Regions from separate parts of the Chromohalobacter canadensis genome, predicted to be linked through region 1. Evidence: predicted binding sites of a transcription regulator. Region 1 holds the regulator's gene; the other holds the start of a gene.
What was found. The regulator sigma-54, encoded in region 1, starts transcription at its own class of promoters, with help from an activator protein. The targets are predictions, from matches to a motif close to TGGCACNNNNNTTGCTNT.
Positions count from the first base shown of each region.

Region 2: SR908_RS07895 (P-II family nitrogen regulator) is a predicted target of sigma-54. The motif match lies at 2,179-2,196, and genes of this name have one in related genera.

Region 1 is NZ_CP140151.1:408,498-411,911, forward strand. Features, by position in the region: gene lptC (LPS export ABC transporter periplasmic protein LptC) at 1-63, shown strand, start outside; gene lptA (lipopolysaccharide transport periplasmic protein LptA) at 60-584, shown strand; gene lptB (LPS export ABC transporter ATP-binding protein) at 633-1,358, shown strand; gene SR908_RS02040 (RNA polymerase factor sigma-54) at 1,483-2,913, shown strand; gene hpf (ribosome hibernation-promoting factor, HPF/YfiA family) at 3,050-3,358, shown strand; gene ptsN (PTS IIA-like nitrogen regulatory protein PtsN) at 3,365-3,414, shown strand, end outside.
Region 2 is NZ_CP140151.1:1,649,581-1,652,994, reverse strand. Features, by position in the region: gene glnK (P-II family nitrogen regulator) at 25-363, opposite strand; gene SR908_RS07900 (ammonium transporter) at 524-1,774, opposite strand; gene SR908_RS07895 (P-II family nitrogen regulator) at 1,802-2,140, opposite strand; gene SR908_RS07890 (accessory factor UbiK family protein) at 2,397-2,750, shown strand; gene SR908_RS07885 (YifB family Mg chelatase-like AAA ATPase) at 2,913-3,414, shown strand, end outside.

The sequences.
Region 1 (3,414 bases):
CAAGCGCGCCTAAGCGGTGATGTGCGAGGCCACCATCCACAGCCTGCCGAGGACGAATCATGATGACACGACCATTGACGACGGCACTGGCATGCGCCGCGCTGGGACTCACCAGCCACGCAGCACTAGCGCTGGAAAGCGATGCCAGCCAGCCTATCGAGATCGCCGCCGAGCAGTTGGATCTCGACGACAACGCCGGCACCGCGGTCTACACCGGTGATGTCGACATGCAACAAGGCAGCATGCAGCTGACGGCCGCGCGCGTGGAAATCGAACGCGACGCGCAGGGTGAAGTCTCCACGGTCACCGCACATGGCGGCGGTGGCGAGCGCGCCTATCTCGAACAACAGCCGGCACCGGACGAACCGGTGGCCAAGGGCTGGGGCGATACGGTGATCTATCATGCCGCCGAGCGTCGCGTGGAGCTCATCGACAATGCCGAGCTGCACCAGGCCCGGGATACCTTCAATGGTGCCTATGTCGAATACTTCCTCGATCGCCGCCAGGTTCAGGCTCGCTCCGCCGATGATGGCGATGGCGATCAGCGCGTTCGCATGACGCTAACGCCCCGCGACAGCGAGTAGTGACGTGCCTCGTGATTCACTCCCCCCGTTAGGTAGGACCCGACGCCCATGAAGACCCTGAGTGCCGCCAACCTCGCCAAGAGCTACAAAGGCCGCCGCGTGGTACATGACATCAGCCTGACCATACGTCAGGGCAGCATTGTCGGCCTGCTCGGCCCTAATGGCGCCGGCAAGACCACCTCGTTCTACATGATTGTCGGGCTGGTAGGCGCCGATGCCGGCAGCGTGCACATCGACGAACGCAACCTCTCGCATTCCGCCATGCACGAACGCGCCCGCGCCGGTATCGGTTATCTTCCCCAGGAAGCCTCGATCTTTCGCAAGCTTTCGGTCGCCGACAACATCATGGCGATTCTCGAGACGCGCCGCGATCTCGACAAGGCTGCACGCAAGGCGCAACTCGAACGCCTCCTTGAGGAGTTTCACGTCACCCATATTCGTGACAACCCCGGCATGAGCCTGTCCGGGGGCGAACGTCGTCGCGTGGAAATCGCCCGCGCCCTGGCCACCGAACCCGCCTTCATCCTCCTCGACGAACCCTTCGCCGGAGTCGACCCAATCTCCGTTGGCGAGATCAAGAGCATCATCCGGCAATTGCGTGATCGTGATATTGGCGTCTTGATCACCGACCACAACGTACGTGAAACCCTGGATATCTGTGACAACGCCTATATCGTCGGCGACGGTCAGATCATCGCCGAAGGACATGCCGAGGCCATACTCGCCAACCAGAAAGTACGCGACGTCTATCTCGGCCATGAGTTTCGATTGTAAACGCAAACTACTGGAACCGCCGCGTGCTTATATAAATGGCATGATTGTTGCTTCCATTCTTGCAAGTAGCGTCGTCGCGAGATAACGTACGGGCACCGTTTCAGGAAGCGATGATCGATTTTCCATGTCCATGAAACCCACCTTGCAGCTTCGCGTCGGCACACAGCTGACGATGACGCCCCAGTTACAGCAAGCCATTCAGCTCTTGCAGCTTTCTACGCTGGATTTGCGACAGGAGATCCAGCAAGCCTTGGATTCCAACCCCATGCTGGAGCTCGAAGACGACTTCGAAGAACGCGAGGTCAGCGAGACGCAGGAGGAGGATGACTGGACGAACGACATCCCCGAGAACTTGTCGCTGGATAGCGAATGGAGTGATACCTACCAGGACACAGGCCCCTCACTGACGGGAGGCGGAGGCAGCGAGGAAGGCCCTGATATAGAGCGAAATACGGCGCATACCAGTCTTCACGACCATCTGGCCTGGCAACTCGCCATGGCCGATATGACACCGCGCGAACGTGATATTGCCGAAAGCCTGATCGATGCCATGGGGGCCGACGGCTACCTCACCCTGCCCCTCGACGAGCTTGTCGACGGTTTGCGCGGCCAAGGCCTTTCGGGGCTCAAGGTGGGCGATGTCGAACACGTCATGATGCGTGTACAGCAGTTCGATCCCACCGGAGTCGGCGCCCGCGATCTACGCGAGTGCCTGTTGCTACAGCTCGGCGCCCTCCCTGAAAACATGCCGCTGCTAACCCAGGCCAAGCGGTTAGTACGCCAGTTCCTCGAATCTCTCGCCGGCAACGACCGTAAATTGCTCAAGCGACGTTTGCGCCTCGACGAGGAAGAACTCGATCACGTCATTACCCTCATCCGGTCGCTCGATCCGCGCCCCGGCCTCGCCTTCGAGGATAGCAGCAACGATTATGTCATCCCCGATCTCGTCGCACGGCGGATCCGACAGGAATGGCGCATTGAGCTCAATCCCGAAGCCTTGCCCCGCGTGCGCATCCAGCCGGATTACGCCGCGCTCATCAAGCGTGCCGACAAGAGCGACGATAACACCTTCCTCAAGCAGCACCTGCAAGAAGCCAAATGGCTGCTCAAGAGCCTTTCGAGCCGTAACGATACCTTGCTGCGCGTGGGCCAGGAGATCATGGCGCGCCAGCTCGATTTCCTCGAACGCGGCGAGGAAGCCATGAAACCGTTGATCCTGGCGGATATCGCCGGGGCGGTAGACATGCACGAGTCGACTATCTCCCGCGTGACCACGCAGAAATTCATCCATACCCCGCGCGGCGTCTTTGAACTCAAGTATTTCTTTTCCAGCCATGTCGGGGGGCAAGGCGAAACCGACGCCCATTCCAGCACCGCGATTCGTGCACGCTTGAAGAAATTGATCGGCGACGAGCCGCCACGCAAGCCTCTATCCGATAGCAAGCTCGTCGACCTGCTGGCCCAGGACGGTATTCCGGTCGCACGACGCACCGTCGCCAAGTACCGCGAAGCGTTGGGCATCCCCTCCTCCAGCGAGCGCAAGCGACTCACCTGAACGTGGGCGGATTGCACGTGTCGGCCACGCTGCGTAGACTCGCCGCGGCCTTCGTTATCCAGCGCTTGTCTAGGGCTATGCAGCGCTCTAAAAAGGGTTACAATCGAAGTGCCAACCGATGGAATAGGAGCGTGCCATGCAAGCCAATATCACCGGTCATCACATCGAACTGACCGATGCTCTACGCGACTACGTCAATGAAAAGCTCGCGCGTCTGGAACGCCACTATGACAACATCACCACCGTCCAGGTCACGTTATCCATCGAGAAGGAACGTCACCTGGCTGCATGCACGCTTCATGCCGCAGGCGCGGACCTGCACGCCGATACACAAAGCGACGACATGTACGCCGCTATCGACGCCCTAACCGACAAGCTCGACCGTCAGCTCGTCAAACACAAGGAAAAGGTGCAGGCACGCGCTCAGGGCGCCGGTGCCCGTTAATTCGCCATGATATTGGAAAGCATCCTACCCCCCGAGCGCGCACTCTTCGGCGTTGC
Region 2 (3,414 bases), 1.2 Mb from region 1:
CATCGTGCTGGCAGGCGATGCGGCCTAGACCGCGTCCTTGCCGGTTTCACCGGTACGGATACGGATAACCTGCTCGAGCGGCGAGACGAAGATCTTGCCGTCGCCGATCTTGCCGGTATTGGCCACCTGCGTGATGGCGTCGATCACTTTCTCGATCATGTCGTCGTCGACGGCGACCTCGAGCTTGACCTTGGGAAGGAAGTCGACCACGTATTCGGCCCCGCGATACAGCTCGGTATGACCCTTCTGACGGCCGAAGCCCTTCACTTCCGTGACGGTAATCCCCTGAACGCCGATCTCGGACAACGACTCACGGACGTCGTCGAGCTTGAACGGCTTGATGATGGCGGTCACCAGTTTCATCTTCTTTCTCCTCGCATCGTATATGCGGGTGGCGCATACCACCCTCGATTATGCCCAACGATCATGCTTTCAAGCATACACCGCTGGTCGCGGGATTAAAAAAAGGCCCCCCGAAGGGGGCCAGGGGAGCACGCCAGCTCACTCGGTACTCCAACAAGGTTTACGTCTTGTTGGAGGCAAACTCGGGGTAGGCTTCCAGGCCACATTCGGCCAGGTCGACCCCTTCGTATTCTTCCTCTTCGCTGACCCGGACACCCATCGCAGCCTTGATGATCAGCCATACGATCAAGCTGGCGATGAAGCACCACAGGAAGATGGCGAGGGCGCCGATGATCTGTACACCGAAGGAGGCACTGGCATTGGTGATAGGCACTGCCAATACACCCCACAGACCCACCACGCCGTGCGCGGAGATGGCACCGACCGGGTCGTCGATCTTCAGTTTATCCAGCGCCACGATGGAGAGGACGACCAGCAACCCGCCGACAGCACCGATGAGGGTGGCGCCCAAGCCGCTGGGCGACAGCGGATCGGCGGTGATCGCGACGAGACCAGCGATTGCGCCGTTGAGCGCCATGGTCAGATCAGCCTTGCGGAACCAGATCTTGGCGAGAATCAGCGCGGCGATTACGCCCCCGGCAGCCGCGGCATTGGTATTGACCAGCACCTGCGCCATGTTATTGGCGGAGTCGATGTTGGAGACCATCAACTCGCTGCCGCCATTGAAGCCGAACCAGCCCATCCACAGAATGAAGGTACCTAGCGTCGCCAGCGGCAGATTGGCACCGGGAATGGCATAGATCGCGCCGTTCTTGCCGTACTTGCCCTTGCGCGGCCCGAGTACCAGCACCCCAGCCAATGCGGCCGATGCCCCCGCCATATGCACGATGCCGGAACCGGCATAGTCGGAGAAGCCCAGCTCGGAGAGCCAGCCGCCGCCCCAGGTCCAATAGCCGGACGTCGGATAGATGATCCCGGTCATCACCACGGCAAAAGCCAGAAACGCCCAGAGTTTCATGCGTTCAGCCACGGCCCCGGAGACGATCGACATGGCGGTTGCGACGAATACCACCTGGAAGAAGAAGTCGGCACGGTTGGAATAATAGATATCCCCGTTGCTGCCCATTACCTGATCGACGGAGTTCTCGCCGCCCAGCAGGAAGCCCAGACTCGGCAGGAAGCCGCCAGCGCCACTGGAATACATCAAGTGGTAGCTGAACAGCAGATACATGGTGCAAGAGATGGCGAACAACACCACGTTCTTGGTCAGGATTTCCGCCGTGTTCTTGGAGCGGACCAGGCCCGCTTCGAGCATGGCGAAGCCGGCGGCCATCCACATGACCAGCACACCGGCGATCAAGAAATAGAAGGTGTCGAGCGCGTACGATAGCTGCGTAATATCTTCAGTCATTTATTGTGTCTCCCTTCAGCCCTTGCCTTAAACGGCGTCGGCTCCGCGTTCACCGGTACGGATACGAATGACGTCTTCGAGTGGCGTGACGAATAGTTTGCCGTCGCCGATCTTGCCGCTGTTCGCGGCATTGCTGATCGCCTCCAGCACGCTTTCCAGTCGGTCTTCCTCCACAGCGATTTCTATTTTTACCTTGGGAAGGAAGTCCACGACGTATTCGGCGCCGCGGTAGAGTTCCGTGTGACCCTTTTGGCGCCCAAAGCCTTTCACTTCTGTGACGGTGATACCTTGGACACCGTTATCGGCCAGCGCCTCGCGGACATCGTCCAGCTTGAAAGGTTTGATGATGGCGGTAATGAGCTTCATGCCAGTTCTCCCGTTGTCGGCTTTCGCCTCTCGGGACGTACGCAGAAGCCATGCCATATTGGCTGTGTGCCATTAAAAACAGCTGGTTACGGGAAGGTGTGAAAACGTCGCTGCGTGTAGTGCCCAAATGTGGATCGCCCTTCGCCATATCTTGGTGCGTGGCGCTATCGGGGCTGCACCAACATGGCGCATGCGTATTTCATCGGCCTTGCGTATGCTGTGTCGAGATGGAAACGTTCAATCCGAGGGAACTCTCATGGCGACACAAGACCTCTTCTCACGTCTCGCTCAGCAAGTCGGCGACCGGCTCCAGGATGCCTCGCACGCGCCGGAAGACATCCAGCGCAGCGTTCAGGGTGTGATGCGCGGCGCCTTCGACCGCATGGAACTGGTCTCGCGTGAAGACTTCGACATCTTGATGGAAGTGCTGCAGCGCACGCGCTCGCGTGTCGAATCTCTCGAGGCGCAGGTCGCGGCATTGGAAGCGGCACTGGACGTGGGCCAGAGCACCCCGGTGGCCGCCGCCGAAGGCGCCGAGCCGGTGACCGAGAACGATGCCAAGGACGACGCCGACGAGTCGAGCGCGTCCGACACCTCCCGCAAGAACTGAGCGCCGCTCGATAACGGATGCCGTCTCGGCCGGTCGAGACGGCATCGCGCCTGTGCCTCTTGCTTGCCGATAGTTCCTGTCGCCGCCTTCCACGGCGCGTGCGTTACCGCAGTCAATCAATTAGTGTATACGCATATATTGATATGACCGGGAGGAGGCTGCATGGCGCTTGCCATCATCAACACGCGTGCCGGCTTGGGGCTGGAGGCGCCGAATGTGCTGGTCGAAGTGCATCTCACCAACGGCCTTCCGGGATTGGCGATCGTCGGACTGCCCGAGGCGGCCGTCAAAGAGAGCCGCGAGCGGGTGCGCAGCGCCCTGATCAACGCCGGTTTCGATTTCCCTACGCGGCGCATCACGCTCAATCTCGCCCCGGCGGATCTCCCCAAGGAGGGCGGACGCTTCGACCTGCCCATTGCGCTGGGCATCCTGGTGGCCTCGGGGCAGATTCCCGGCGAGGCCGTGGCAGGGCTTGAGTGTCTGGGGGAGTTGGCGCTGGATGGCAAGTTGCGCCCCGTGCGCGGGGTATTGCCGGCGGCCCTGGAAGCGCGCCGTGCCGGGCGTGCCTTACTCCTGCCCGAGAGCAACGCCGATGAAGCGGCGTTGGCCGGTGATCTGGCCGTTCTTCCTGCCGCCGATCTACCGCAGGTCGTTGCGCACTTGC